4 regions of the Streptomyces sp. enrichment culture genome follow, and region 2 is predicted to be linked to each of the others. Evidence: riboswitches for the same ligand, from Rfam matches in the RefSeq annotation. Region 2 holds a riboswitch; each other region holds the start of a gene.
What was found. A riboswitch is a leader RNA that binds a small molecule or an ion and turns the genes downstream of it on or off. The one in region 2 is predicted to bind cyclic di-AMP.

Region 1 (7,554 bases), 1.4 Mb from region 2:
ATCTCCTGGGGTGGCTCCGACTCCCTCCGGATCGCGGCCCTCGCGCCCGAGCCGCTCAAGGCGGTCGTCACGGTCTGCGCCACGGACGACCGATATGACAACGACGTGCACTACCTGGGAGGTTCCGTCCTCGCGGCGGAGATGCACGCCCGGTCGGCGACGATGCTCGCCTTCACCGCCCGCCCGCCCGACCCGCGGTACGCCGGCGAGGCCTGGCGTGAACTGTGGCTGAGCCGCCTGGAGCAGGTCGAACCCTTTCTGCACACCTGGCTGGCCCACCAGACCCGGGACGCGTACTGGCGCGCCGACGGCGTCCGCGAGGACTACGGGGCGATCCGGGCCGCCGTCCTCGCGGTGGGCGGCTGGCACGACCCGTACCGCGACACCGTGCTCCGCCTGGTCGAACATCTCCCCGCCGATCGCGTCCGGGGCCTGATCGGCCCCTGGTCCCACCAGTACCCCGACCGCGGGCTGCCACCCGGCCCGGCGATCGGCTTCCTCCAGGAGACCCTGCGCTGGTGGGACCACTGGCTGAAGGGCGCCGACACCGGCGTCCTCACGGATCCCCTGCTGCGCGCGTACGTCACCGACTCGCACCGCCCGGCCACGACGTACCCCGCGCTGCCCGGCCGCTGGGTCGGCGAGCCCTCCTGGCCCTCACCGAACGTGACACCGATCACCTACGCACTCCAGGGCGCCCCCGCGCTCGTACGGTCCCCCCTGCACACCGGCCTCGACGCCGGCCGGTTCCTCCCCCGCGGCGGCGACACCGACCTGCCGCCCGACCAGCGGGAGGAGGACGCGCGGTCGGCCTGCTTCGAGTTCGCGGTGCCCGAGGAGACCTGGGTGCTGGGGCGGCCCCGGGTGCGGCTGCGCCTGACCTGCGAGGTGCCGCGCGGGCAGGTGATCGCCCGGTTGTGCGACGTGGCGCCGGACGGCGCGTCGACACTGGTCACCCGGGGTGTGCTGAACCTGTCGGCGCGCCGGGGCCCGGACCGCGCGGTCCCGTGGGAGCCGGGGGCGACGGAGGACGTGACGTTCGAGCTGGCCGGCATCGGCCACGCCTTCGCGCCCGGCCACCGCATCCGGCTCGCCGTCTCCTCCGTGTACTGGCCGTGGGTCTGGCCGCAGCCGGAGTCGGCGGCCGGTTTCACCCTGGAGCCGGCCGGCAGCACGCTGGAGCTGCCGGTCCGGGCGCGGGAGGCCGCGGGGGCGATCGGGTTCGAGGAGCCGGAGCAGGCCGCGCCGCTCGGCGTCAGCGTTCCCGCCACGCTGGACGAGCCCCGCCCCGAGCGGCTGGTGGTGCGGGACGTGGCCGGGGGCGAGTGGCGGCTGGAGGCCGGGCCCCGGTACGGCGGCACGCGCATGTATCCCGACGGACTGGAGTGCACCGAGGAGGCGCGGGAGACGTACACGGTCCGCGACGACGATCCGCTCTCCCCCCGCGCCCGCGCGGACTGGTCGATCCGGCTGCACCGGCCGGACATGGCCTGGGACACGACGGTCCGCACCCGCTCGGAGATCGACTGCGACGCGAATACCTTTATGTCCATCAATGAGGTGATTTGCACCGAGGGCGACGAGGTCGTGTTCCACCGGACTTGGGAGAAGCGGATCCCACGAACCGCCGGGTGACGGCGACTTGAGCACAACTGGCCTTATTGCCCGATTTGCCATTCTTGTGCACGCACGTGACTTGACTCACGAGGACGTTTACGCGGCCCTTTCGCGGTTTTCCCCCGAAAACCCATCCCCCATTGGCAGTTGACTCTTGGCAGTCGCAAAGGATCAAGTACCCCAAACGGACTGATCATGGCCAACGGGCACGATATGTGATTCCGCCACTTGTTCCGGACATGTGCTCTCGCATAACTTCCCGGTCCGTCGGGCGGAACGCCGAATCCTGCCGCCGCCCGCACATCGATCCGCCAACTCACTCGCAAGGCAGGAGCGGGGGACCCAGGTAAGTCGCCGGGCCGGGCATCGCCCCGGTACGGCTTGGGGTGAAATCGTGTGCCGTGGCACACGGCCGGGCACCTCCCAGCCCGAACCCGACAGCTCACCTCGCAGGCGCCGGAGAGGAAATTCGCCATGCCTGCAAACGGTCTGCCCGCAAAGAGCCAGCCGGCCAAGGGCCGCCGTGCCCGTCTCGCCCGCACCCTCGCCGTCGCCGGCACCGGTGCCGCCGTGCTCGCCATGCCGCTGATCGGCGCGACGACCGCCTCCGCGGCCACCCCGGCCGCGACGACCGCCGTGACGGCGTACCCCAACAACCTCGACGGCTGGATCCGCGAGGCCATGACGATCATGGCCCAGCACGGCATCCCGGGCAGCTACGACGGCATCTACCGCAACATCATGCGCGAGTCCTCCGGCAACCCGCTGGCCATCAACAACTGGGACTCGAACGCCGCCAAGGGCACCCCGTCCAAGGGCCTGCTCCAGGTCATCGACCCGACCTTCGCCGCGTACCACGTGCCCGGCACCGCCTACGACCCGTACGACCCGGTCGCGAACATCGTGGCGGCCTGCAACTACGCGGCCGACCGCTACGGCTCCATCGACAACGTCTTCGGCGCGTACTGAGGCTGAGGCCGCACGGCGGGACTGAAGAGACGTTCGAGGACGACGGCGATGCCGTCGTCCTCGTTCGACGTGGTGACCTCGTCGGCCACCGCCTTCAGTTCGGGATGGGCGTTGGCCATGGCGACGCCGTGCGCCGCCCAGTCGAACATGGGGATGTCGTTCGGCATGTCGCCGAAGGCGAGGGTGTCCCTGGCGCACAGCCCCAGATGCTCGGCCGCCAGCGCCAGCCCGGTCGCCTTGGTGATGCCGCACGGCTGCAGCTCGACCGTCCCCGGCCCCGACATGGTGACGGTCGCGAGCGAGCCGATCACCGAGCGGGCGACCGCCGCCAACTCGTCGTCGGACAGCGTCGGGTGGCGCAGCAGCACCTTGCTGATCGGCTCGCCCCACAGGGCCTCACGGCGCCCGACCCGCACCGCGGGCAGCGTGGGGTGCGGCATCCGGTAGCCGGGCTCGATCAGCGTCAGGCCGTCGGTCCCGTCCTGGTCGACCGCCGCGTACACCTGCCCCACCTCGGCCTCGATCTTGCCGAGCGCGTGCTCCGCCAGTTCCCGGTCGAGGGTCACCGACCACAACAGCCGGTCGGCGCCCACGTCGTAGAGCTGCGCACCCTGCCCGCACACCGCCAGCCCCGTGCCGCCCAGGTCCTCCAGCAGCGGACGCACCCGGGGCGCCGGGCGGCCGGTCACCACCAGATGCCGGGCCCCGGCCGCGGTCACCCGTGCGAGCGCGGCGCGCGACCGGTCGGAGACCGTGTCGTCGCCGCGCAGCAAGGTGCCGTCGAGGTCGGTGGCGATGAGCGAGTACGTGGTGCGCGCGGCATATGCGGTGGGAGGGGCCATGATCAGAGAATACGGACACCGGGCCCGCCCCGCTCACCTCTCAACTCCCTTGCCCGTCCTGGTTGTCAGTGGTCGATGCGATGCTTGGACTCACGCACTGGCGGACCGGGGGCGAGGGTTGTGACGGACCGGCGGGACACATTCGCGGAACATCTGGCGCGAACCGTGAGGACCCCGGCGAGGCCCGCTGGAACTACGCCTGCTGGCTGCTCGACGGCTTAGAGACGCTGGGGAGCGTCCCCGAGGACCCGGTGGGCTCGGCGCTCCACCAGGAGCAGGCGCGGGCGGCCGGACTGTGGTTCGAGGTCCCGGACGAGGAGGGGGCCGGGGACGGCGGCTTCGACGATGACGATGACGAGGTCGACGCGAAGTCCGATCTGAAACTCCGGTCGCACTTCTACGACACGTGCGTCGGCCTCGCCCGAACGCTGCACGCCGAAGGTCATATCGAGCGGATCCTCGGCCGGCCGCTGCCCGTCGTCGTGTTCGACATGGCCTGTCCGGGCTGGGAGGTGGAGGCGACCGAGGCCGCCAACCCGCCCGGACTGACAGGGGAGTTCCTGGCCTGGCAGCGGGCCCAGGTGGAGACCTGACCGGAAGCCCGAGTTGAGACCCAGGTGGTGACATGCGGACATTCCGGACTCTTTAAGCACTGCCCAAACCGGGATCACCGCCGTAACGTGTGGCGCGACCGCATGGACCGCACGTACGAAAGTGAGGCAGTACCCCATGCCCCCCTTCGATGTCCCCGAGGGCGACCCCTTCGGTCCGCACAACCTTCCGTACGGCGTGTTCTCACCCGCCGGTTCCGAGGAGCGGACCGTCGGCGTGCGGCTCGGCGACCACGTCCTCGACGCCGGCGCGGCGGCCCGGGTGCTCGGCTCCCCGTACGCCTCCCTGCTCGCGCAGCCGACGCTGAACCCGCTGCTGGCGGCCGGACGCACCGCCTGGTCGGACGTACGGCGCGCGCTCACGGCCTGGGTGACGGTGCCCTCCCACCGCGAGACCGTCGCCCCGCTGATGCACCCGCTGTCGTCGGTGACCCTGCATCTGCCCTTCGAGGTCGCCGACTACGTCGACTTCTACGCCTCCGAGAACCACGCCCGCAACGTCGGCCGGATGTTCCGCCCGGACGCCCCCGACTCGCTCACCCCCAACTGGAAGCACCTGCCGATCGGCTACCACGGCCGCTCCGGCACGGTCGTGGTCTCCGGCACGGACGTGGTCCGCCCGGCGGGCCAGCGCAAGACGCCCGCCGACCCCGCGCCGGTCTTCGGGCCGTCCGTCCGCCTGGACATCGAGGCGGAGGTCGGCTTCGTGGTCGGCACGCCGTCACCGATGGGCAGCCCGGTCCCGCTGGGCGCCTTCCGGGAGCACGTCTTCGGGCTGTGTCTGCTCAACGACTGGTCGGCGCGGGACATCCAGGCCTGGGAGTACGTCCCCCTCGGGCCGTTCCTCGGCAAGTCGTTCGCCACCTCGGTGTCGGCGTGGATCACCCCGCTGGACGCGCTGGAGGACGCCCGGGTGGCGCCGCCGGAGCGCACCCACGAGCTGCTGCCCTACCTCGACGACGCGGACGACGAGCCCGGCGGCTACGACCTGCGGATCTCCGTCTCCGTCAACGGCCACGTCGTCTCCGAGCCGCCCTTCTCCACCATGTACTGGACCGCCGCCCAGCAGCTCGCCCACATGACCGTGAACGGCGCCTCGCTGCGCACCGGCGACCTCTACGGCTCCGGCACGGTCAGCGGCCCCGAGCCCGCCCAGCGCGGCTCCCTGCTGGAGCTGACCTGGAACGGCCGCGACCCGCTCGACCTCCCCGACGGCAAGCGCACGTTCCTGGAGGACGGCGACACGGTGACCCTGACGGCCTGGGCCCCAGGCCCCGGCGGGGCGCGGGTGGGGCTGGGCGAGGTGACGGGAACGATCGTGTCCCGCCCCGCGGAGTGAACCTCCCCGCTTCGTACCGCTGTTCAACCGCTGACGCACACCGCCCGACGCCGTCATACTGGCGTCGGGCGGTTGCGCGTGACACGGACGTGGGATGCCGGCGGCGCGCCCTTCGCCCGCACAGCACGACCCGAAGCCGCCCTCTCACTCCAGATCCGGAGCCTGTGGCATGACCGTCTGCCTGCTCCTGCTGAGCGTCCTCGCTCTGACGGCCGCCGTGCCCGTCCCCCGCGCGCTGACCCGTGCCGCATGGCCCGAACGGGAGCCGGTGGTGGGGCTGTGGGTGTGGCAGTGCCTGGTCGCCACCGTCCTGCTGTGCTGTCTCACCGCCCTGACCCTGGGCGCGGCGGCGGTCTTCCAGACCGTCCGCGACCATGTCTTCGCGCCCGCCCCGCCGGCCGTCACCGCCGCCTACGACCTGTCCGCCGCACCGCCCTGGGCGGCCGCGCTCACCCTGCTGCTGGCCTGCGGCGCCGCCTGGACCACCGCGATGCTCGCCCGCGAGCTGGTCGAGGCCCGCCGCCGGCGCGGCCAGGCCCGCGCCCACCTGCGTGAACGCGCCCCGGATCTGCCGGCCGGGCTGCCTGCGGCACGCGGCCCGCTGCTGGTCCTGGAGGACGAGTACCCGGACGCCTGGTGGCTGCCGGGCCATCCGGCGCAGCTGGTCGTCACCACCGGCGCGCTGCACCGCCTCACCGACCACCAGCTCGACGCCGTCCTCACCCATGAGCGCGGCCACGCCCGGGCCCGCCACGACTGGCTGCTGCACCTGTCGACCGCGCTGGCCACCGGCTTTCCCCGGATCCCGCTGTTCACCCACTTCTGCGACCAGACGCACCGCCTCGTCGAACTGGCCGCCGACGACACCGCGTCCCGCCGCTGCGGTCACCTCACCACCGCGCTCGCGCTGATCGAGCTGAATCAGCACCGGGGCGTGCTGTCCTGCGCCTCCAGCCACCGGCTGCTCGGCGAGCGCGTCGACCGGCTGCTGGAGCCGCCGCCCCGGCTGGGCCGCCGCCATCGGGCCCTGACGACGGCGGTGGCGGCTCTGGTGCCGCTGCTGCCCCTGCTGATCACCTTCGCGCCGGGGCTGACGGCACTCGGCTGAGCGGGCCGGCGGCTCGCGTTCCGCTAGGGGACGTCTCGCCGATCATGCCGGGCTCGCGGCGCCTGGCACCGCTCCCTGATCCGGCCTGATCGACGAGACACCCCCTAATCCCAGTCGGGCTCCGGCTCGTCCTGCGGCTCCGGCCAGTCGTCCCCCCCGAAGGGGTCGGCTTCGGGCTCGCCGGTCCCGCCGGTCCCCCCGGAGGCCGCTGCCCGGCCTGCCGGTGCCTGCAGCTCGGCGAGCACCGCCAGGACGCCCTCCCCGTACGTCGCCAGCTTCTTCTCGCCGACGCCGCTGATGCCGCCCAGCTCCCGCACCGAGGCCGGCCACGCCGTGGCGATCTCCCGCAGGGTCGCGTCGTGGAAGATCACATATGCCGGGACGCCCTGCTCCCGCGCCTGCTCGGCCCGCCACGCCCGCAGCGCCTCGAACGCCGGCACCAGCTCCTCCGGCAGCTCCGCGGCGGCCGCCCTCGGCTTGCGTTCGCCGCGCCCGGAGGACGACCCGGGCCTGGCCGTCACCGGCTTCTTCGGCTCCTTGCGCAGCGGCACCTCCCGCTCCCGCCGCAGCACCGCCCCGCTGGCCTCGGTGAGCACCAGCGTGCCGTACTCCCCCTCCACCGCGAGCAGCCCCTGGGCCAGCAACTGGCGGATGACGCCCCGCCATTCGCCCTCGGTCAGCTCCTCGCCGATGCCGAACACGGAGAGCTGGTCGTGGTCGAACTGGATCACCTTGCCGGTGCGCTTGCCCAGCAGGATGTCGACGATCTGCACCGCGCCGAACTTCTGCCCGCGCTCCCGCTGCAGCCGCACCACCGTGGACAGCACCTTCTGCGCGGCGATCGTGCCGTCCCAGGTCTCCGGCGGGGTGAGGCAGGTGTCGCAGTTGCCGCAGCCGGCCGGGTCCGGCTCCTGGCCGAAGTAGGCGAGCAGCTGGCCGCGCCGGCAGGCGGCGGTCTCGCACAGCGCGAGCATCGAGTCCAGGTGCGCCTGCGCCCGGCGGCGGAACGCCTCGTCGCCCTCGCCGGACTGGATCAGCTTGCGCTGCTGGATGACGTCGTTGAGGCCG
Region 2 (7,554 bases):
GGTCGTCGTACCAGTACTGGAGGACGTCGTTGCCGGACACGTCCGCGCGGTTGCCGGAGGAGACGAAGGTGGACACGCCGGTGACGCCGGTGACCCCGCCGCCGCGCCGGTGCAGCCGGGAGAGCAGGGCGATGCCGATGGCGCCGGACTGGGCGAACATGCCGATGCGTCCGGGGCGTGGCGGTTCGGGGGCGAGGGAGGCGTTGAGGCGGATCAGCGGGGAGTTGTTGATGACGCCGAAGGCGTTCGGCCCGATGATCCGCATGCCGTAGGCGCGGGCGAGGCGCACCAGGGCCCGCTGGCGCTCGCGCCCCTCGGGGCCGCTCTCGGCGTATCCGGCGGAGAGCACCACGAGTCCCTGGACGCCGTGCTCGCCGCACTCGGCGACGACCTCGGGCACGTGCTCGGCGGGGACGGCGACGACCGCGAGGTCCACGGGCCCGTCGATGTCCCGCACGGAGCGGTACGCCGGCACCCCGTCCAGCTCCTTCAGCCCTTCGGGCAGAGCCCGGTTCACGGCGTGGAGCCGCCCGGTGAACCCGGCGTCCCGGATGTTGCCGAGCACTCCGCGCCCGACCCCGCCGGGGGTGCGGCCGGCGCCGACGACGGCGACCGAGCCGGGGGCGAGCAGCCGCTGCACGGAGCGTGCCTCGGCGCGCTGTTCGCGCGCGTACTGGACGGCCAGGGAACGGTCGGTGGGTTCGAGGTCCAGTTCCAGGCGGACGACGCCGTCCTCGAAGCTGCGCTTCTGGGTGTACCCGGCGTCCGTGAACACCTTGATCATCTTGGTGTTGGCGGGCAGCACCTCGGCGGCGAAGCGGCGGATGCCGCGCTCGCGGGCGACGGCGGCGATGTGTTCCAGCAGGGCGGAGGCGACGCCGCGGCCCTGGTGGGCGTCCTGCACCAGGAAGGCGACCTCGGCGTCGTCGGCGGGTGCGGAGGCGGGCAGTCCGTTCCCGCCGATGCGGTCATAGCGTACGGTGGCGATGAACTCGCCGCCGATCGTGGCCGCGAGTCCCACCCGGTCCACAAAGTCGTGGTGCGTGAAGCGGTGGACGTCCTTCGCGGACAGACGCGGGTAGGGCGCGAAGAAGCGGTAGTACTTCGACTCGTCCGAGACCTGCTCGTAGAAGCTGACCAAGCGCTCGGCGTCGTCAACGGTGATGGGGCGGACGCGCGCGGTGCCGCCGTCGCGCAGCACCACGTCGGCTTCCCAGTGGGCGGGGTACTCGTGCCGGTCCGACGAGGTCTGCATGGGCCCCAGAGTACGGCTCGCGTCCGACAACGGCGCGGGGCAGTCTGTGAAGGACGGGAGTACGGACCGAGGCCGCGGTCCGGCGACACCCGAAGGACGGGCACAGGACCGTCCGGGCGCGCTTCACGATATGGGAAACTGGTCTAGACAACCTGAACACCTGAAGGGCAGCAACACATGGCTGAGCGCCGCGTCAACGTCGGCTGGGCCGAGGGCCTCCACGCCCGCCCCGCCTCCATCTTCGTCCGAGCCGCCACGGCCGCAGGCGTCCCGGTGACGATCGCCAAGGCTGACGGCAACCCCGTCAACGCGGCCTCCATGCTGGCCGTCCTCGGCCTGGGCGCCCAGGGCGGCGAGGAGATCGTCCTCGCCTCCGACGCCGAGGGCGCGGACATCGCTCTCGACCGCCTGGCCAAGCTGGTCTCCGAGGGTCTCGAGGAGCTTCCCGAGACCGTTTGACGCTCGCGCGCCGGTCACCCGAAGCCGCGTCGCCCTTTCCGGGCGGCGCGGTTTCGCTTTTCCGCCGGGGAATTCCGGGCATGCGGACGCCGCACGCACGATCAATTACGGCGTGCCGAAAAAGGGCACGGAAAACAGTCCGCCCGCCGAATAACTGCTCTTTGTATACGGCTCTCGTGTTAATGCCGCAGGCCCGACATGTTTACGGCATGTTGCGAATTCCTCACACGGTCCGCGCGCTCCCCTCCGGGGCCGAACCGCAGCCGGTGCGTGCCGGTCGAGCGCTCGGCGTGCACGGCGGTGATCGCCCGTGCGCGCTCGCTGTCGCCGCGGGCCACGGCGTCGACGATCGCCCCGTGCTCAGCCCAGGCCTCCACCGGGCTGACCGGCGCCTCCACCGCGTACATCCAGGCGATCTTGTGCCGCAGCTGGCTCAGCATCGACGTCAGGGCCGGGCTGGCGGAGGCCTGGGCGAGCGTCTCGTGGAACCAGCCGCCCAGGGAGCGCAGGTCGTCGCTGTTGCCCCGGCGGGCCCGCTCCTGGCCCAGCCGGACCAGACCGCGCAGCACCTTCAGATGCGCCTCGGTGCGCCGCTGCGCCGCGCGGGAGGCGCCCAGCGGCTCCAGCAGCAGGCGCATCTCCAGCAGGTCGGCGGCCTCCTGCTCGGTGGGCTCGGCCACGCACGCGCCCGCGTGCCGCCGGGTCACCACGAAGCCCTCCGCCTCCAGCGTGCGCAGCGCCTCCCGGACCGGGACGCGCGAGACGCCGTAGCGGCGGGCGAGCAGTTCCTCGGTGAGCCGGCTGCCGCGCTCGTAGACACCCGCGACGATGTCGTCCCGGATCGCCGAGCACACCGAATGCGCCGGAATACGCATGACCGACCTCCGCCTTAATCCCCGTGAAACGCCGACGATTGACGTCCGGCCAGTGACTCTATTGCAATGAGCCGCAATTTCCGATGGCGGGCCGGAAATCATGGATATTTTTTGGACATCGGGGCGCCCGAAACGCCGAAAGCCCCGGCTGGACGCCGGGGCTTCGGGGAGGGAGGAGGGCGAGGGACGGCGTCAGACGTTCACGCCGTGCGCGCGCAGGTAGGCGACCGGGTCGATGTCCGAGCCGTACTCCGCGCCGGTGCGGGCCTCGAAGTGCAGATGCGGGCCGGTGACGTTGCCGGTGGCGCCCGACAGGCCGATCTGCTGGCCGGGGGTCACGGTCTGCCCGACGGCGACGCCGATGGAGGACAGGTGGCCGTACTGGGTGTACGTGCCGTCGTGCATCCGGATGACCACCTGGTTGCCGTACGCCCCGCCCCAGCCGGCCTCGACGACCGTTCCGGAGCCGACCGCGTGGACTGAGGTGCCGCTCGCGGCGTGGAAGTCGACACCGGTGTGGCTGCCGGAGGACCACAGGGAACTGCCGGCCTGGTAGCCGGTGGAGACGTAGGAGCCGCTGATGGGCGCCACGAACGTGTTGAGGCGCTTGCGCTCGGCCTCCCGGGCGGCGCGCTCCTCGGCCTCGCGGGCCCGCACGGCCTCCGCCTCCGCCCGCTTCAGAGCGGCCGCCTCGGCCTTCTGCTCGGCGGCGGCCAGCTCGGCGGCCTGCTGCTGCGCGGCGGCCTGGGCGTCGATCTGCTCGGCGACCTCGTCGCCGAGGGTGAGGACCGGGAGTACGCCGGTCTGCTCGGCGGGGCTTTCGGCGGCGAGCGCCGGGCCCGCCAGGGTGCCGATGACGCCAGTGGTGGTGAGCGCCGCGACACCCGCCGCGCGGGCGGTGGTGCGCTGCATCCGGCTGGGACGACGATGCTTCCCGGTGGCGCGGGTCAACGCCATGAAGTGGCTGGTCCTTTCCTTCCTTCTCGCCTACCGGGTTAGCTGACGGGTTCGGAGCAGGAAGGTCTCCTACGGCCACCCTCGCTCAGGCGCGGGCGTCCGATTCACCCCAGGGACTGCACAGGTGGGTCCCCGGCTCCCCTGGCTCGCGCCGTACGGGGACTCGGCGATGACTGTCCGGTGCCGCGGATGCGGCGCACTGCCTGACGAACAGCCCGCACGACGCTAAGACGGACGGCTTTCAAATCCCAAACCAACGCGGGATTTTGTAGCGCATCCCACAGGGCAGACAGGCAACCTCCGCCTCAATTCGGACATCAAGGGGCCCTGGTGACGCTTCGGTCACCAGGGCCACTGCGCGTGCGTGTGCCCGCGCGGTCGTCTACTCGGCCGCCACCACGGTGACTTCGCCGATGCCCAGAGCCTCCACGGGCTCCTTGATCTGCGCCGCGTCACCGACGAGGACGGTCACCAGACGGTCCACCGGGAAGGCGTTCACGACCGCCGCGGTCGCCTCGACCGTGCCGGTCGCGGCCAGCTGCTGGTAGAGCGCCGCCTGGTAGTCGTCGGGCAGGTACTGCTCGACCTGGTCGGCCAGCGTGCTCGCCACGGCCGCCGCCGTCTCGTACTTGAGCGGCGCCACGCCGACCAGGTTCTGCACGGCCACGTCCCGCTCGGCGTCGGTCAGGCCCTCCGCGGCGAGGGTGCGCAGCACCGTCCACAGGTCGTGAAGGGCGGGGCCGGTGTTCGGGGTGTCGACGGAGCCGCTGATGGCGAGCATCGACGCGCCCGTGCCGTCCGGGGCGGACCGCAGGACCTGCCCGAACGCCCGCACGCCGTAGGTGTAGCCCTTCTCCTCGCGCAGGACGCGGTCAAGGCGGGAGGTGAGGGTGCCGCCCAGACAGTACGTGCCGAGCACCTGGGCGGGCCACACGCGGTCGTGCCGGTCGGCGCCGACCCGGCCGATGAGCAGCTGGGTCTGGACCGCGCCGGGGCGGTCCACGATGACGACGCGGCCGGTGTCGTCGGCGGTCACCGGCGGCACCGGCCGCGGCTCGGCCGAGGAGCCGGTCCAGGAGCCGAGGGTGTCGCCGAGCAGGGCGTCCAGGTCGATGCCGGTGAGGTCGCCGACCACCACGGCGGTGGCCGTGGCCGGGCGGACGTGCCGCTCGTAGAAGGCGCGGACGGCCGCCGAGTCGATCTTCGCGACCGTCTCCTCGGTGCCCTGGCGCGGGCGCGACATGCGCGAGGCCGCCGGGAACAGCTCCTTGGACAGTTCCTTCGCGGCGCGCCGGGACGGGTTGGCCAGCTCGTGCGGGATCTCGTCCAGCCGGTTGCGGACCAGCCGCTCGACCTCGCTGTCGGCGAACGCGGGCGCCCGCAGCGCGTCGGCGAGCAGCCCGAGGGCCTTCTCCAGGCGGGAGGCCGGGACCTCCAGGCTGAGCCGGACGCCGGGGTGGTCGGCGTGCGCGTCGAGGGTGGCGCCGCAGCGCTCCAGCTCGGCGGCGTACTCCTCGGCGGAGTGCTTGTCGGTGCCCTCGGAGAAGGCGCGCGCCATGATCGTGGCGACGCCGTCCAGGCCGGTGGGCTCGGCGTCCAGCGGCGCCGCCAGGAGCACCTCGACGGCGACGACCTGCTGGCCGGGGCGGTGGCAGCGCAGCACCGTCAGGCCGTTGTCGAGCGTCCCGCGCGTGGGGGCCGGGAACGCCCACGGCTTGGCGTCGCCCGGCTGCGGCTGCGGGTGGAAGTCCATCGTGGCGAGCTCGGTCACTTGGCCGCCTCCTCGTTGTCGTCGGCGGCTTCCACGGTCGCCGCGGATTCCGGGTCCTCGGTGCCCTCCACGTCCTCGGGCTGCTCGGGGCTGAGCGGCTCGTAGACGAGCACCGCGCGGTTGTCGGGGCGCAGGCGGGCCTTGGCGACCTCCTGGACCTCCTCCGGCGTCACCTCCAGCACCCGCTGGACGGCGGTGAGGGCGAGCTGCGGGTCGCCGAACAGCACGGCGAACCGGCACAGTTCGTCGGCGCGGCCGGCGACCGTGCCGAGCCGGTCCAGCCACTCGCGCTCCAACTGGGCCTGGGCGCGCTCCATCTCCTCGGCGGTGGGGCCCTCCTCGGCGAACCGGGCCAGCTCCTCGTCGATGGCGGCCTCGATGACCGGCACCTCGACGTCGCCGGAGGTCTTCACGTCCAGCCAGCCCAGCGAGGGCGCCCCGGCGAGGCGCAGCAGGCCGAAGCCGGCCGCGACGGCCGTGCGGTCCCGGCGCACGAGCCGGTTGTACAGGCGGGAGGACTCGCCGCCGCCCAGGACGGTGAGCGCAAGGTCGGCGGCGTCGCACGCGCGCGTGCCGTCGTGCGGAAGGCGGTAGGCGGCCATCAGGGCGCGCGCCGGGACCTCCTCCTCGACGACCTCGCGCAGCTGCTCGCCGATGACCTCGGGCAGCGAGCCGTCGCGCGGGGCGGGCTTGCCGTCGTGCGAGGGGATGGAGCCGAAGTACTTCTCGATCCACGCGAGGGTCTGCTTCGGGTCGATGTCGCCGACCACCGAGAGCACCGCGTTGTTCGGCGCGTAGTAGGTGCGGAAGAACGCGCGGGCGTCCTCCAGCGTCGCCGCGTCCAGGTCGGCCATCGAGCCGATCGGCGTGTGGTGGTACGGGTGGCCCTCCGGGTAGGCGAGGGCGGTGAGCTTCTCGAAGGCGGTGCCGTAGGGCACGTTGTCGTAGCGCTGGCGGCGCTCGTTCTTGACGACGTCCCGCTGGTTCTCCATCGACTCGTCGTCGAGGGCGGTCAGCAGGGATCCCATGCGGTCGGCCTCCAGCCAGAGGGCGAGCTCCAGCTGGTGGGCGGGCATGGTCTCGAAGTAGTTGGTGCGCTCGAAGCTGGTGGTGCCGTTGAGCGAGCCCCCCGCGCCCTGCACCAGTTCGAAGTGGCCGTTGCCCTTCACCTGGCCGGAGCCCTGGAACATCAGGTGCTCGAAAAGGTGAGCCAGGCCGGTACGGCCCTTGACCTCGTGGCGTGAGCCGACGTCGTACCAGAGGCACACCGCCGCGACCGGGGTCAGGTGGTCCTCGGAGAGCACCACGCGCAGACCGTTGGCCAGGCGGTGCTCGGTCGCTGTCAGGCCGCCGGAGCCTGCCTCGGCTGTGGCCGTGTGACCCATGGGCATGTACGTCCCTTCGATCGCGGATGCGGTGGGTGAGACCGCTGGTTTCCTGCCGTCCTGCCACTGTATGCAAGCGTGCGGACCGTCTGCGAAGTTCCCGGACCGCGTACGCCGAGAGCGAGAGGGGGGTAACCCGGCGCGAGGGCGTAGCCTGCGGGGCAGCAGGGGGGCCGGGCGGACTGCGCCGGGTCCCGCTCCGCGTTGTCAGTGCCGCGGTCCACAATGGTCCGCGTCAGATCCCGTTCACCACGCTTCAGCAAGGAGCCAGGCAGCGATGGCCCGCCGCAGCACGAAGACCCCGCCGCCCGACGACTCGTACGAGGAGAAGATCCTCGACATCGACGTCGTCGACGAGATGCAGGGCTCCTTCCTCGAGTACGCGTACTCGGTCATCTACTCCCGAGCCCTGCCGGACGCACGCGACGGTCTCAAGCCGGTGCACCGCCGCATCGTCTACCAGATGAACGAGATGGGCCTGCGCCCGGAACGCGGCTATGTGAAGTGCGCCCGCGTGGTCGGCGAGGTCATGGGCAAGCTGCACCCGCACGGTGACGCGTCGATCTACGACGCGCTGGTGCGCATGGCCCAGCCCTTCTCGATGCGCGTGCCCCTGGTGGACGGCCACGGCAACTTCGGCTCCCTGGGCAACGACGACCCGCCGGCGGCCATGCGGTACACCGAGTGCCGGATGGCCGCGGCCACGGGCCTGATGACCGAGTCCATCGAAGAGGACACGGTCGACTTCGGCCCGAACTACGACGGCCAGGAGCAGGAGCCGGTCGCCCTGCCCGCCGCGTTCCCGAACCTCCTGGTGAACGGCGCCTCCGGCATCGCGGTCGGCATGGCCAC
Region 3 (7,554 bases), 1.0 Mb from region 2:
TGCTTCAGCAGCGGCACGCGCCGGGTGTCGAACCCGGTGGTGACCAGTACGGTGCCCGCGGCGGCGGCCAGCGCGGCGACCGCCCGCTCGAACCGCTCGGCGACCTCGTCGGGGTCGGTGCCGGGCCGGATGATGTCGTTGCCGCCGGCGCAGAAGGAGACCAGGTCCGGCGCGAGTTCGACGGCCTGCGGCACCTGGTCTGCCACGATCTGGTCGAGCAGCTTTCCGCGCACGGCGAGGTTGGTGTACCGGAAGTCGCCCTCGGGCCGCCGGTCCGCGAGCAGGACCGCGAGCCGGTCGGCCCAGCCCACGAACGCCCCGTCGGGGCCGGGATCGCCGACGCCCTCGGTGAAGCTGTCCCCCACCGCCACGTACGACCCGATCACTGATCTGCTGTCATTCTTCGAATCGTCTGCCACGTCGGACCATGATTCACCTTTGAATGTGACCTACGCGACCGTAAGCAGGGGTTGACGGGCGGTGAGATAAGCCACTCTTCAAGGATTGGTCAACTGAGGAATAAGGCGCCACACGCGGAAGTCGCTGATCCGGAAACGGCTCCACACCGTACGGAAGGCGAAGTGCCCCTCGGTGTACGGCTCCGGGTCGGTGTGGTCGAAGACGAGCCGCCCGTTGTTCCACCACTGGACGGCCTGCCCGGCGGAGACGATCCGCACCCGGTTCGGCGCGCCGGGCACCAGCAGCGGCTCGGTGCAGTCGTGGATCAGCGGACGCACCCCGGCCTCGCCGACGTACCGGCGCAGCCTGGTCGTGGTGTTGCCGTTGGCCCCGTAGCCGACGTAGTACGTCCGGAGGTGGTCGTACTCGGCGAGCGCGCCACCGCGCGGGGTGGCGAACAGGTCGTGCGGGGACCGGACGTCGGTGGCGTTCCAGAAGTTGTTGAGGTCCGACACCCGGTCGTTGGGACCGCCGGCGGCGACGGGGGTGGCGGTGTACTCGATGACGTACGCGCCTTGGAGCCGCTGCCTGAACCACACCGTCCGCCCCGCTGGGCACGTCGATGTCCAGCACCCCGCGCGAGGCGGTGACGGCGCCTCCGTCCTGGAGTTCGGTGACCCACTGCCGCAGGCCGTGGCGGAAGTCGTCGCGGGCGATCAGGCGTCGGCGCGGGTGGCGGGGCGCGGCCTGCGCGGACCCGGCGGGGGCGCCCGCGACGGTGAGGGCGGCACCGGCCGCCAGAACTCCGAAAGCTCTGCGGGTGGTGGGCACGGGGAAGCGCTCCTTCGCATGGGAAGCACTGGGCAAGTGCACTTAGAAGGCGCTTGCCGCCTGTCGTGGATCACCGTGTCTTCCCGGCCTCGCCCTGTCGAGACCCTGGGCCCCGCCGCCACACGGCCGCCACGAACCGGCCACGAACCCGCGGGACGGCAACACCGAAGGCCGGACCCGGGGATCGGGGTCCGGCCTTCGGTGGCTCGTGGCGCCGGGGTCAGGAACCGGCGTGGGCGGGTGGCGTCAGAGCGCGACACCCTTCGAGCGGAGGTAGGACACCGGGTCGATGTCCGAGCCGTAGTTCGGCGTGGTGCGGATCTCGAAGTGCAGGTGCGGGCCGGTCGAGTTGCCGGTCGAACCCGACAGACCGACCTGCTGGCCCGCGGTCACGGACTGCCCGGCCGACACGGAGAGGGAGGACAGGTGGGCGTACTGGGCGTAGTAGCCGTCGGCGAGCTTGATGACGACCTGGTTGCCGTACGCGCCGGCCCAGCCGGCGGAGACGACGGTGCCCGAGCCGACGGCCTTGAGGGAGGTGCCGGTCGGGACGACGAAGTCGACACCGGTGTGGTAGCCGCTGGACCACATGCTGCCCGCCACCTTGTAGGCGGTGCCGACACCCGCACCGGACGCCGGGGCGACGTAACCGGCGGCGGCGGGGGCGGCCTGGGCCGCCTGCGTGGTGGTGGTGGTGGGCGCGTTCGAGGACGGCGACTCGGCCGGCTGCGACGCCTCGGCCGGCTGCGACGCCTCGGCCGGCTGCGAAGACTGGGTGGACCGCGACGGCTTGGCGGCCTCTGAGGGCGAGGACTCGGCGGAGCCGGCCGTGGCCTTGCCGCCGATCGAGAGCTTCAGGCCGGGATGGATCAGCGAGGGGTCCTCGCCGACGGCCGCGCGGTTGTCGGCGTAGAGCTTCTTCCAGCCGCCCTCGACGTTCTGGTCCTCGGCGATCTTCGACAGATAGTCGCCGGACTTCACGGTGTAGGTGCGCGGAGCGGAGTTCTTCTCGGCGGCCTTCGTCCCGGCCGTCTGCTGGACCGAGGCGACCGACTGGACGGCCTTTTCGGAAACCGACTGCGGGGTGGCCGCGTGAGCGCCGGCGGCCCCCATCAGGGGGAGGGCGAGCGCGGCGCCGCCGGTTCCGGCGACGGCGATGGAACGGGTGAAACGAAGGGTCTTCGGACGGCGGTGCTTACCCTTGGCAGGCATGGCGAATTCCTCTCCGGCGCCTGCGAGGTGAGCTGTCGGGTGCGGACTGGAGATGCCCGGCCACGCCGAGGCGTGGCTGTACCCCGAGCCGTTCCGGGAACCGGAACAGGCGGTCGTACCTGTGGGTCCCCCGCTCCTGCCGTGGACGGGTGAGTTTGCGCGGGCACCGAGCAGCGGCAGGATTCGGCGTTCCGCTCGGATCGGTGTGGAACGTAAGCGAGCAAGACGCACCAGGACAAGCGAAAGGTTGCCCGCGCGCGCTTTTCGATCTTTTCGGACACTGAATTCCCGGTCACCCTCCGTCGATTACCGGGCAGCCCGTTTATCCAAAAGCCCTTGAAAAACGCATGAATTACGTGGACATGACGGGCGACCCACCGTCACGGATATGACGCTCCTCACGTGACACCTCTCCAGAACCCTTTACTCCAGAGCGAGTTACGACGAAGGTTCCAATTCGGACAGTTCACCTATATGCGACGGAGTCGGAGAACTGCGGCATTCGCACCTGTGGACAACGCCTCCCCTGGTCGGGTATCCCGCCTGTGGACGACTTCATTGCCTCAGGAATCCATGTCGTATGGTCGGACGCGTGCCCGTAGGCGAACAGCGCGGACGGGTCCGACTGGGAGGAGCCCACGTGACGCAGCAGGTCCCGTCGACCGAGCCCGAACTGGCCGGAGTGCGCAACTTCCGTGACGTGGGCGGTCTGCCAACCGTCGACGGACGCCGGGTGCGGCACGGCGTGCTCTACCGCAGCGGCCACCTCGCGCACGCGACCGCCGAGGACGCGGTCTTCCTGTCCTCCCTGGGCCTGCACACGATCTTCGACTTCCGCAACGCGGCGGACCAGAAGCTGGAGGGCCCGGACGTCGAACTGCCGGGCGTGCGCAACGTGAACCTGCCGCTGTCTGACCCGGCCGACGGCGCCGAGTTCTGGAAGATGGTGCGCGACGGCGACCTGGACCAGCTGCGGGAGCTGCTGGCCGACGGCAAGGCGGCCGGCCGGATGATCGCCTCGTACCGCGTGATCATCAAGCAGCGCACCGCCGAGCACTCCCGGGTCCTGCACGCGCTCGCCGAGGACAGCGTGCCCGCGCTGATGCACTGTGCGGCGGGCAAGGACCGCGCGGGGCTGTCGATCGCCGTGACGCTGCTCGCGCTGGGCGTCGAGCGCGAGGCGATCATCGCCGACTACCTGGAGTCCAACGCCAAGCATCGGCGCTACAAGGTGCACCGCAGCAGCAGCTCCGCCGCGGCCTACTCCCCCGAGGTCATGGAGCTGCTCAGCCCGCTCTTCGACGCCCGCGCGGAGTACCTGTCGGCGGCCTTCGACACCATCGAGGAGACCTGGGGCGGTGTCGACCCCTACCTGGAACAGGGACTGAAGGTCACCCCGGCGGTCCGGGAGCGGCTGCGGGAGCGGCTGCTCGACTGAGGCCGGTCACGGCCGCGCGGCTGTTCCGTCGGCCGCTTCGCCGGCTACTTCGACCCGACGGCGAACAGCAGATAGAGGAAAGCGGCGAAGGCGTGCCCCGCCACCACGTAGATGAACAGCCGCACCCAGATCTGGCGCTCGTTCTTCTTCTGGACTCCGCTCATGGCGTCTCTCCGGTGACATGGGTGGTGGGGCCGAGGCACAGCGCGGCCGTCGGGCTCTGCAACAGGGTGTGGACGAAGAGCAGGTCGATCCCGTCCGGGTCCTCCGCGGCGATGCGGTGCGGGGTCAGCGAGTCGAAGTGCGCGCTGTCGCCCGGTCCGAGGCGGTGGACGGTGTCGCCGAGGCGCAGCCGCAGCCGCCCCTTGAGGACGTACAGCCACTCCTCGCCGGGGTGCACCCGCACGATGTCGCCCTGGGAGCCGTGCGGCACGTGCACGCGCAGCGCCTGCATGCCGCGTCCGGGCGCGCCGGCCTGCCAGTAGGTCCAGCCGCCCGCCGCGGTCGGTTCCATGTCGGCGGCGCGCACCACGGCGTCCCGGCCGGCGACCGTCTCGCCGAGCAGTTCCGAGACCGTCGTACCGTAGACCCGGGCGAGGGCGAGCAGCATCGGCAGCGACGGCTGGCGCTGCCCGGTCTCGAGACGGGACAGATGGGCCGGCGACAGCCCGGCCTCGCGGGCCGCCGCCTCCAGCGTCAGGGAGGCCCGGCGGCGCAGGGCGCGCAGCTGCGGGGCCATGGTCGACAGGTCACCGGCGGGCTCGGGGCCCGGCCCGGCGGCGGAGGAGCTCATGTCTCCATTGAGCCCGACTCTTGCCTGTGAGGCAATTTTCTTGCCCCACAGGCAAAAGGGCCGGGAACCTCGCCCCGTCCCCTGTCCCCTGCCCCCGGCTACCGGTTGGCCACCGCCTGTTTCATCAGTGTCTTCCCGAAGTCCCACACCAGCCCGCCGCCGCTGTGCGCGTCGTCCATCACGGCGGTGAAGGCGTCCATGAACTGGTCCACCTCCCGCTCCCCGATGACGAGCGGCGGAATCAGCTTGATCACTTCCAGGTGGTCGCCGGAGACCTGGGTGAGGATCCGGTGCCGCTGGAGCAGCGGCACCACCACCATCTGCGCGAACAGGCCCTTGCGGGCCGCCTGCAGCATGGTCCAGTGGCCGCGCAGCTTCAGCGAGCGGGGCCGGCCGAACTCGATGCCGATCATCAGGCCCCGGCCGCGTACGTCGGCGAGCAGCTCGTACTTGTCGATCAGGGCGGTGAGCCGGGCCTTGAGCAGCTCTCCGGTGCGGCGGACACCGGCGACGATCTGCTCGTTCTCCATGACGGACAGCACGGCCAGGCCCGCCGCCATGGCCTGGGCGTTGGACCCGAAGCTCGCCGAGTGGACCAGCACCCGGTCCATCGAGGAGTACACCTTCTTGAAGATCCAGTCCTTGCCCAGGGTGGCGCCCACCGGCACATAGCCGCCGGACAGCGCCTTGGCCACGCACACCAGATCCGGTTCGACGCCCTCCTCGTGCTGATAGGCGTAGAAGTCGCCGGTGCGGCCGAGTCCGGTCTGCACCTCGTCCGCGATGAGCAGGGCCTTGTGCCGGTGCAGCAGCTCCTGGGCGGCGCGCAGATAGCCGGGCGGGGCCTCGTGCACGCCCTTGCCCTGGATCGGCTCGACGATCAGGGCGGCGACGTCGCCCTTCTTCAGCTCCCGGGCCAGCGCGTCCAGGTCGCCGAGCGGTACGGCCGTGTCCGGCAGCAGCGGGGCGAAGCCGTCCCGGAAGCCGGACTCGCCGTTCACGGACAGCGAGCCGGTGGTCAGCCCGTGGAAGGCGTGCGCGCAGTACAGGATCCTCGGCCGGCCCGTGACGTACCGGGCGAACTTCAGCGCGGTCTCGACGGCCTCCGTGCCGCTGTTGCCGAAGAACACCCGGTCCAGGTGCGGGCTGTGCGCGAGCAGCCGCTCGGCCAGCAGCCCGGGCAGCGGCTGGCAGTCGAACCGGGTGAGGTCGGCGAGGTCCGCGTCGAGGACGTCGTGCAGCGCCTTGCGGACGACGGGGTGGTGGCGGCCAAGGCCCATCACCCCGAATCCGGCGAGCATGTCCAGGTAGTCGGCGCCGTCCGTGTCCCAGAAGTACGCGCCCTCGGCCCGCTCGTAGACCTTGTCGAAGCCGATGGTGTGCAGCATGCGCGGCAACTGGTGGTTCAGGTACCGGGCGTGCAACTCGTAACGCTCGGTACCGCGCTCGGCCAGCAGCGCTTTCAGGTCGAACTCCCCGCCGGGCGCCGGCTCCGGCGGCTGGGACGCGGATTCCGCGGTGGTCATACGTGGCTCTCCTCGGACGGCTCGTCGGCGGCGGGGTGCTGCGCCGGGGGATGCGGGGCCGTGGCGGGCGTCGACGGAGCGCCGTCCGCCGCCCCCCGCGCCCGCTCCGCCCGTACCGCCAGGCTCGCGCCGATCCGGCCCGCGATCTCCACCGGCGTCAGCCCGATGTCGGCCAGCACCTCGCCGCGCTTGGCGTGCGCGAGGAACTGCTCGGGGATGCCGAACCGCCGTACCGGCACGTCCACTTCGGCGTCGCCCAGCGCGAGCGCCACCGCCGCGCCGACCCCGGCCGCGCGGCTGTTGTCCTCGACGACGGCGACCAGCCGGTGCCGGGCGGCGAGGCCGGGCAGCTCCGGGTCGACGGGTTTGACCCAGCGGGGGTCGACGACCGTGCAGCCGATGCCTCGCGCCTCCAGCAGTTCGGCCGCCTGGAGGCACGCCGACGCCATCACCCCGACGGCGACCAGCAGCACCTGGGGTCCGGGGCCGCGGTGCAGGACGTCGATGCCGCCGACCCGGTCCACCGCGGGGATGTCCGGCCCCACCGACTCCTTCGGGAAGCGCACCAGCGTCGGCGCGTCGTCGACGGCGACCGCCTCCCGCAGCTGGATCCGCAGCTGGTCGGCGTCGCGCGGCGCGGCGATCCTGAGGCCCGGCACGACCTGGAGGATCGACATGTCCCACATGCCGTTGTGCGAGGCGCCGTCGGCGCCCGTCACCCCGGCCCGGTCCAGCACGAAGGTCACCCCGCACCGGTGCAGCGCCACGTCCATCAGCAACTGGTCGAAGGCCCGGTTGAGGAAGGTGGCGTAGACGGCGACGACCGGGTGCAGCCCGCCGGTGGCGAGTCCGGCCGCGGAGACCGCGGCGTGCTGCTCGGCGATGCCGACGTCCCACACCCGGTCCGGGAACCGCTCGGCGAACCTCCCGAGCCCCACGGGGTGCAGCATGGCCGCCGTGATCGCCACGACGTCCTCGCGTTCCTCCCCGATCCGCACGATCTCGTCGCCGAACACCGAGGTCCAGGAGGGCCCGCCGACGGGGCTCAGGGGCGCACAGGTCAGCGGGTCCATGACGCCGACGGTGTGGAAGTGGTCCTCCTCGTGCGCGAGGGCGGGCTCGTAGCCGCGCCCCTTCTCTGTGAGGACGTGCACGAGCACCGGCCCGTGGAAGCGCTTGGCGCGCCGCAGCGCCGACTCGACGGCCTTGATGTCGTGTCCGTCGATCGGGCCGAGGTACTTCAGGCCCAGGTCCTCGAACATGCCCTGCGGCGCGAAGGCGTCCTTGAAGCCCTTCTTGGCGCCGTGCAGGGCCTCGTAGAGCGGATGGCCGACGACCGGTGTGCGCAGCAGCAC
Region 4 (7,554 bases), 2.8 Mb from region 2:
CGCTCGGCGTGCTGCACCGGCACCTGTACGAGCCGCCGCTGCCCGTGCGCCGCATCCGGCCCGAGGTGCCCGAGGCGCTGGAGACCCTGGTCCTGCGCCTGCTCGCCAAGGACCCGCAGCACCGGCCGGCGTCCGCGCAGGAGGTGTACGAGGAGCTGGCGCTGCTGCTGCCCGCGCGGGGCACGCCCACCGGGGCGCCCCTCGACCCCACGCGCCCCTTCGTGCGCCCCCACGCCCCGTGGCCGGACCGCCCGCGGACGCCCGCGCCCCAGCCCGCCCCCGTCGCACCGGTCCCCAGCGTCGCCGAGAAACCCGATGTCGCGAGCGCCGTCGACGAGGTCAAGCGGCTGCTCGGCGAGGGCCGCATCACGCAGGCCGTCGACATCCTCGGGGCGATCCTGCCCGCCGCCGCCGAACAGCACGGCGAGCACTCCCCGGTCGTGCGCACCCTGCGCAAGCAGTACGCCGCGACGCTCATGGACGACGGCCAGTACCGGCGCGCGCTGCCCGAACTGCGCCGCCTCGCCGACGAGCGCGCCGCCGAGGCCGGCCAGGCCGACCCGCAGTCGCTGCGCTTCCGGTACGACGCCGCGCAGTGCCTGGAACAGCTCGGCGAACCCGCGGCGGCGCTCGCCGAGTACCGGGCGCTGCTGCCGTACTACGAGAACCAGTACGTCTCCGGCGACCCCGAGCTCGCCCACGACGTCCGCCGCCGCATCGGCCACCTCCTGCTCGCCCTCGGCGACCGCACCGCCGCCCACGACACCCTCGTACGGCTGCTGCACGACGTGGAACGGACCGGCGGCCCCGGTCATCCGCTGGCGGCGGAGGTACGGCGGACCCTCCAGTGGCTGGGGCAGGTGCGCTGACCCCCTGAGCGCCGCGCGGGCGCGGCGGTGCCCGAAGTGGCGGTGAATCGTTGGTCGAATGGGTTGGCCAGAGCCGGTCCCCTGCCTACCATCGATCACCGCAAGACTTTGTGCACCGTCGCACAATCTCCTCGGGAGGTTTCCTTGCACCGCCGCCGTCGCACCGCGCTCCTGCTGTCCGCCGCGATCGCCGCGGCGCCCCTCCTCACCGCCTGCGGAAACGATGCGCGTCCCGGCGCGGCGGCCGTGGTCGGCGATCAGCGGATCACCGTCGCGCAGCTGGAGAACCGGGTCGACGAGGTCCGCTCGGCCCAGCGGGCCGCGGTCACCGACGACGCGCAGTACGCGCAGGCCATCGCCAAGTCCGGCAGCCTCACCCGCGACACCCTGCACGGCATGGTCCTCGACCGGGTGCTGCACCGCGCCGCCCAGGACGCCGGCATCACCGTGACCCGCAAGGAGATCCAGGAGATGCGGTCCGGTCTGGAGCAGCAGGTCGGCGGGTCGAGGGCGCTGCAGACGGCATGGCTCCAGCAGTACAGCGTGGCGCCGGAGCGCCTGGACGAGAACCTGCGCCTGCAGCTGGAGGCGCAGAAGCTCGCCGCGAAGCTCGGCACCGACACCAGCCAGCCGGCCTTCTGGGAGGCCCTGTCCAAGGCCTCCGCCGACCTGGACGTCTCCGTCAACCCGCGCTACGGCAGCTGGGACGTGGAGAAGAGCAGCCGCGTCGACGCCGGGACGCCGTGGGTGCGGGAGGTCACGGCCCAGCCGCAGCAGCCGGCGTGACGCGTTCCGCGGCCTGAGCGCCCAGAGGGAGCAGAAGGAGCAGAAGGAACGGTACGGCGCGGCGCCGGTCCGATGATCACACCGTGCCTGTGGACAACCGCGGAGGCATGTCGGCGCCGTGGGTTACGTTCGGATCGTGAACGGAACCAGCTTCGAAGGCGCCCAGGACCCGGTCGGCCCCCACCCCGGCCGCGTCGTCCTGCTCACCACCAGCCACCGCGTCGCCCCCGGCCTGCTCTCCTGGCCCGCCTGGCAGGCCCTGCACACCGCCGACCGCGTGCTGTGCGCGGACGGGGCGCACCCGCAGCTGCCCTATCTGCGGGAGGCGGGCATAGCGGTCGACGAGGCCGCGCCGACCGCCGAGGAACTGGTCGACGCCTGCGCCGGCGGACACACCGTGGTCGTCGTCGCCACCGGCGAGGGCGAGCCGGCCCTGACGGACGGGCTCGCGCGGCTCGCCGGCTCCGGCCGGGTGCGGATGCCCGAGCTGGAGCTGCTGCCCGCCTCCTACGACCTGCCGGGCGCCCGGCTCCTCGACCTCGTGCAGGTCATGGACCGCATCCGCGCCGAGTGCCCGTGGTCGTCCCGGCAGACCCACAAGGGGCTGGCCAAGTACGGCATCGAGGAGGCGTACGAACTCGTCGAGGCGATCGAGGACGGCGACCGCGACGAGCTCCGCGAGGAACTGGGCGACGTCCTCCTGCAGGTCGTCTTCCACGCCCGGATCGCCGAGGAGGACATCGAGGAGCCCTTCTCCATCGACGACGTGGCCGGCGGCATCGTCGCCAAGCTGATCCACCGGCACCCGCACGTCTTCGGGGACGCGCAGGCCGCCACGCCGGAGGAGGTCAAGGAGCACTGGCTGCGCACCAAGGCCCAGGAGAAGCAGCGGGCCTCCGTGACCGAGGGCATCCCCCTGCACCAGCCCGGCCTCGCCCTCGCCGCGAAGCTGGCGTCCCGCGCCCGGACGGCGGGACTGGACGTCCCCCTGCCGGCCACCGAGGGCATCGGCTACGAACTCCTCGCCATGGCGGCGCGAGCCGAGGCCGAGGGCACCGACCCGGAGGCGGCCCTGCGCGCGGCGGCCCGCGCGTACCGGGACGCGATCAGGGCCTACGAGGCAGGGGAGCCGACGACGTGACCGGCCGGCCCCACCCCGCGACGCCCGCTCCGGCGCCCGCTCCCGCGTCTCCTCCCGCGCCGGAACTCTTCACCTGGGAGTTCGCCACCGACCCCTACCCCGCCTACGCCTGGCTCCGCGAGCACGCCCCCGTGCACCGGACCCGGCTGCCCAGCGGGGTGGAGGCCTGGCTGGTCACCCGGTACGCCGACGCCAGGCAGGCGCTGGCCGACCAGCGGCTGTCGAAGAACCCGGCGCATCACGACGAACCCGCGCACGCCAAGGGCAAGACAGGCATCCCGGGGGAGCGCAAGGCGGAGCTGATGACGCATCTGCTCAACATCGACCCGCCGGACCACACCCGGCTGCGCCGACTCGTCTCCAAGGCGTTCACACCCCGGCGTGTGGCCGAGTTCGCGCCGCGCGTGCGGGAGCTGACCGATCGTCTCATCGACGGCTTCGCCCGCGAGGGCTCCGCCGACCTCATCCACGAGTTCGCCTTCCCGCTGCCCATCTACGCCATCTGCGACATGCTGGGCGTGCCGCGCGAGGACCAGGACGACTTCCGGGACTGGGCGGGCATGATGATCCGCCACGGTGGCGGCCCGCGCGGCGGGGTCGCGCGTTCGGTGAAGAAGATGCGCGGCTATCTCGCCGACCTCATCCACCGCAAGCGGGCGGCGCTGCCCGCCGAGCCCGCGCCCGGCGAGGACCTGATCTCCGCTCTCATCCGGGCCTCCGACCACGGCGAGCACCTGACCGAGAACGAGGCCGCGGCGATGGCGTTCATCCTGCTGTTCGCCGGTTTCGAGACCACGGTCAACCTGATCGGCAACGGCACCTACGCCCTGCTCACCCACCCCGAGCAGCGCTCCCGCCTCCAGCAGTCCCTCGCGGCGGGCGACCACGCCCTGCTGGAGACCGGCGTGGAGGAACTCCTGCGCTACGACGGCCCCGTGGAGCTGGCCACCTGGCGCTTCGCGACCCGGCCGCTCACCATCGGCGGACAGGACATCGCCCCCGGCGACCCGGTCCTCGTCGTCCTCGCCGCCGCCGACCGCGACCCGGCCCGGTTCACCGACCCCGACACGCTCGATCTCGCCCGCCGCGACAACCAGCACCTCGGGTACGGCCACGGCATCCACTACTGCCTGGGCGCCCCGCTCGCCCGGCTGGAGGGCCAGACCGCGCTCGCCACCCTCCTCACCCGCCTCCCGGACCTCCGCCTCGCCGCGGACCCCGCGGACCTGCGCTGGCGCGGCGGCCTCATCATGCGCGGACTGCGCACGCTGCCGGTGGAGTTCACGCCGGAGGCCTGACAGCCGACCCCGTTTGGCCGGTGCCGCCCGACTTGTGACGGCCGGACGGCAACTCCGTGCACCTCATGTCACGGCTACTTCGCGTGCCCGTCACAAACATGACACTCCTTCGCCTCTGTGATCTACACGTGATCTACGCGGCATTAACTTGTGACAAGTGATCGTCTGCCTATACGTTCACCCATCAGCACGGCGCCGAGTACCACCCCGTCGTGCCGTCACTGCTGTCTCGGGAAAGGTCCCCGCATGCTCTCCGGGAACGGTCGTCACCGTCGCCCCCGCCAGGCTCCGGCTCTCATCGTCGCGGCCGGAGTGACCGGGTCCGCGATCGCCATTCCGCTGCTCGGCGCCACCGGCGCGAGCGCCGCCAGCGGTACGACGTGGGACAGGGTCGCGGAGTGCGAGAGCGGTGGCTCCTGGAGCGCGAACAACGGCAACGGCTACTACGGCGGTCTTCAGATCTCCCAGGACGACTGGCTGAAGTACGGCGGCTCGGACTACGCGGAGAGCCCCGACATGGCGAGCCGTTCGCAGCAGATAGCCGTGGCCGAGAGAATCCTCGCCGACCAGGGAGTCGGCGCCTGGCTCACCTGCGGACTGCTCGCCGGCCTGGACGGCGACTCCGGCGCGCCGGGCGTGGACACGGGCCTGGCCGCCGACGCGGCGTCGGGCGCGACGGCCACCCCGGACGACGAGGACTCCTCGGACAGCCGCGAGTCCGGCTTGTCCGACTCGTCGGAATCTACGGAATCATCCACTTCGGCGGATTCCGGTGAAAAGGGCGGAAAGGGCGGAAAGGGCAAGGGGTCTGAAAGCTCCGAAAGCTCTGAGTATTCCGGATCTGCCACGAATGGCCCGTCGTCTGACGCTTCGTCGTCCCCGGCGGACGGTTCCTCCGAGAGGGACGGTGAGGGTGCCGGCGACTCCCCTGCGGCCACCGCCAAGAGGGACGACTCGGACAACTCCGGACAGGCCGACTCCTCTTCGGAGTTCTCCACCGGCACCGGCCGCCACCGCGGTGAGAGCGCCGACGAGGACGCCGCCGACGCCCGTACGACCGAGCCCTCCGGCCGTCACGCCTCCCGTGACGCCGCGGCGGCGCGTGATGCGGCCGACGGCTCCTACACCGTCCGCTCCGGCGACAGCCTCTCGGGCATCGCGGACTCCCTTGAGCTGCAAGGCGGATGGACCGCGCTCTACGCCGAGAACAAGAAGACCGTCGGCGCCGACCCCAACCTCATCATCCCCGGTCAGACCCTTGAGGTAGGGGTCGAACCGGGCGAAAAGTAGCCGGAGTTCGCGTCACACTTCGGGGCTAATGTCCGTTATGAATGCGGTGAGAGATAGGTCTCAGAAGCCCTGATCCTCTTTGAAATCCGGCGGATCGCCTGCCTACGGTCGGGATCGCTCGCCATCGCGAGCCCCGGCTGCCGCAACGCCGAATCCTGCCAGCGGCCGTACGGGAACAGTCGTCGCGTCAAGCGCCGCAGGCAGGAGCGGGGGACCCAAGGTAAGTGCCGGGTCCGGCAGTTGAGGAGACTCGACGCCGGAACCGGCTAGGGGTGGAGCCGCAGCTCGCGAGAGCCGCGGCCGGGCAACTCAACCGGCCCGAACCCGACAGCTCACCTCGCAGGCGTCGGTGAGGGGATCGATCCATGCTGTTTTCCGGCAAGGGCAAGCACCGTCGTCCGTCCAAGGCCACCCGCGCCATCGCCGTCGCCGGTGTGGCCGGCGTCGCCGTCGCCGCACCGCTGATGGCGGCCGGCTCCGCCTCCGCCGCCACCGCGTCCGAGTGGGACGCCGTCGCCCAGTGCGAGTCCGGTGGCAACTGGTCCATCAACACCGGCAACGGCTACTACGGCGGTCTGCAGTTCTCCGCCTCCACCTGGGCCGCGTACGGCGGCACCCAGTACGCCGCCACCGCCGACCAGGCCAGCAAGGACCAGCAGATCGCCATCGCCGAGAAGGTCCTCGCGGGCCAGGGCAAGGGCGCCTGGCCGCACTGCGGCGTCAACCTGTCCAGCACCCCGTACGGCGGTGGCGCCGCCGCCTCGAACGACAGCGGCAGCGGCACCGCCGCCCGCGAGACCGAGGAGCAGAGCGCCTCCCGCTCCGCCGAGCGCCCGGCCGCCTCGCAGCAGACCGAGAAGGCCGAGAAGACCGTCACCACCCCGACCGGCAAGAAGGTCGAGAAGGGCGACGGCGAGTACAAGGTCGTCAAGGGCGACACCCTCAGCACGATCGCCGAGGAGCACGGCGTCGAGGGCGGCTGGCAGAGGCTGTTCGAGCTGAACAAGGACATCGTCGACGACGCCGACGTCATCTACCCGGGCCAGCAGCTGCACCTCAAGTAAGAGGGGCCCTTCAGACTCCCCGCCCCGGTGCGTGTTCCCCCGTACGCGCCGGGGCGGGGTTCTCTTTCATGGTCGTTTTTTCGAAACGGTCTTTGTTCCGTTCGGAAACAATTTACTCTCGGTTCCGTCCACGGGGTGGGCGGTCGGCTGGCCGATCGCGCCGAGCCGGATAGGCTCGTCTCGCAGAGCCACACCCGCGGCCTGCCAACCGCGTCACATCCATGAAGGAGATGCTCGTGCCGTCCATCGACGTCGTCGTAGCCCGGGAAATCCTCGACTCCCGAGGCACCCCCACGGTCGAGGTCGAGGTCGGCCTCGACGACGGCAGCACGGGTCGTGCCGCCGTCCCGTCCGGCGCCTCCACCGGCGCCTTCGAGGCCATCGAGCTCCGCGACGGCGACTCGAACCGCTACCTCGGCAAGGGTGTCGAGAAGGCCGTCCTGGCCGTCATCGAGCAGATCGGCCCGGAGCTCGTCGGCTACGACGCCACCGAGCAGCGCCTGATCGACCAGGCCATGTTCGACCTGGACGCCACCGACAACAAGGGCTCCCTCGGCGCCAACGCCATCCTCGGCGTCTCGCTCGCCGTCGCCCACGCCGCCTCCGAGGCCAGCGACCTCCCGCTCTTCCGCTACCTGGGCGGCCCGAACGCGCACCTGCTGCCGGTGCCGATGATGAACATCCTGAACGGCGGCTCGCACGCCGACTCCAACGTGGACATCCAGGAGTTCATGATCGCCCCGATCGGCGCGGAGTCCTTCTCCGAGGCGCTGCGCTGGGGTGCCGAGGTCTACCACACCCTCAAGAAGGTCCTGAAGGGCAAGGGCCTGGCCACCGGCCTCGGCGACGAGGGCGGCTTCGCCCCGAACCTCGGCTCCAACCGCGAGGCCCTCGACCTCATCCTCGAGGCCATCAAGGAGGCCGGCTACACCCCCGGCGAGCAGATCGCCCTCGCCCTCGACGTGGCCGCGTCCGAGTTCTACAAGGACGGCGTCTACACCTTCGAGGGCAAGGAGCGCTCGGCGGCCGAGATGACCGAGTACTACGCCGAGCTGGTCGACGCGTACCCGCTGGTCTCCATCGAGGACCCGCTGTTCGAGGACGAC

Region 1: linked by a shared signal. The riboswitch ahead of ACSU6L_RS15580 (transglycosylase SLT domain-containing protein) and the one ahead of ACSU6L_RS09550 (M23 family metallopeptidase) in region 2 are both predicted to bind cyclic di-AMP.
Region 3: linked by a shared signal. The riboswitch ahead of ACSU6L_RS05315 (peptidoglycan DD-metalloendopeptidase family protein) and the one ahead of ACSU6L_RS09550 (M23 family metallopeptidase) in region 2 are both predicted to bind cyclic di-AMP.
Region 4: linked by a shared signal. The riboswitch ahead of ACSU6L_RS22055 (transglycosylase family protein) and the one ahead of ACSU6L_RS09550 (M23 family metallopeptidase) in region 2 are both predicted to bind cyclic di-AMP.

What each region holds. Positions count from the first base shown of each region.
Region 1 covers NZ_OZ186847.1:3,646,711-3,654,264, forward strand. The annotation lists gene ACSU6L_RS15575 (CocE/NonD family hydrolase) at 1-1,635, shown strand, start outside; cyclic di-AMP (ydaO/yuaA leader) riboswitch at 1,917-2,088, shown strand; gene ACSU6L_RS15580 (transglycosylase SLT domain-containing protein) at 2,092-2,586, shown strand; gene ACSU6L_RS15585 (HAD family hydrolase) at 2,550-3,428, opposite strand; gene ACSU6L_RS15590 (hypothetical protein) at 3,509-4,021, shown strand; gene fahA (fumarylacetoacetase) at 4,158-5,378, shown strand; gene ACSU6L_RS15600 (M56 family metallopeptidase) at 5,548-6,486, shown strand; gene recQ (DNA helicase RecQ) at 6,591-7,554, opposite strand, start outside.
Region 2 covers NZ_OZ186847.1:2,244,355-2,251,908, forward strand. The annotation lists gene ACSU6L_RS09535 (bifunctional acetate--CoA ligase family protein/GNAT family N-acetyltransferase) at 1-1,255, opposite strand, end outside; gene ACSU6L_RS09540 (HPr family phosphocarrier protein) at 1,433-1,714, shown strand; gene ACSU6L_RS09545 (GntR family transcriptional regulator) at 1,894-2,589, opposite strand; gene ACSU6L_RS09550 (M23 family metallopeptidase) at 2,782-3,546, opposite strand; cyclic di-AMP (ydaO/yuaA leader) riboswitch at 3,560-3,725, opposite strand; gene ACSU6L_RS09555 (M16 family metallopeptidase) at 3,929-5,317, opposite strand; gene ACSU6L_RS09560 (M16 family metallopeptidase) at 5,314-6,708, opposite strand; gene ACSU6L_RS09565 (DNA gyrase/topoisomerase IV subunit A) at 6,980-7,554, shown strand, end outside.
Region 3 covers NZ_OZ186847.1:1,235,995-1,243,548, forward strand. The annotation lists gene ACSU6L_RS05305 (SGNH/GDSL hydrolase family protein) at 1-386, opposite strand, end outside; partial or broken gene ACSU6L_RS05310 (DUF6250 domain-containing protein) at 498-1,230, opposite strand; gene ACSU6L_RS05315 (peptidoglycan DD-metalloendopeptidase family protein) at 1,477-2,442, opposite strand; cyclic di-AMP (ydaO/yuaA leader) riboswitch at 2,447-2,604, opposite strand; gene ACSU6L_RS05320 (tyrosine-protein phosphatase) at 3,083-3,880, shown strand; gene ACSU6L_RS05325 (DUF6126 family protein) at 3,925-4,044, opposite strand; gene ACSU6L_RS05330 (helix-turn-helix domain-containing protein) at 4,041-4,673, opposite strand; gene ACSU6L_RS05335 (aspartate aminotransferase family protein) at 4,772-6,199, opposite strand; gene dxs (1-deoxy-D-xylulose-5-phosphate synthase) at 6,196-7,554, opposite strand, start outside.
Region 4 covers NZ_OZ186847.1:5,004,515-5,012,068, forward strand. The annotation lists gene ACSU6L_RS22030 (protein kinase domain-containing protein) at 1-869, shown strand, start outside; gene ACSU6L_RS22035 (SurA N-terminal domain-containing protein) at 1,014-1,655, shown strand; gene ACSU6L_RS22040 (nucleoside triphosphate pyrophosphohydrolase) at 1,792-2,796, shown strand; gene ACSU6L_RS22045 (cytochrome P450 family protein) at 2,793-4,094, shown strand; gene ACSU6L_RS22050 (transglycosylase family protein) at 4,341-5,384, shown strand; cyclic di-AMP (ydaO/yuaA leader) riboswitch at 5,567-5,745, shown strand; gene ACSU6L_RS22055 (transglycosylase family protein) at 5,750-6,448, shown strand; gene eno (phosphopyruvate hydratase) at 6,685-7,554, shown strand, end outside.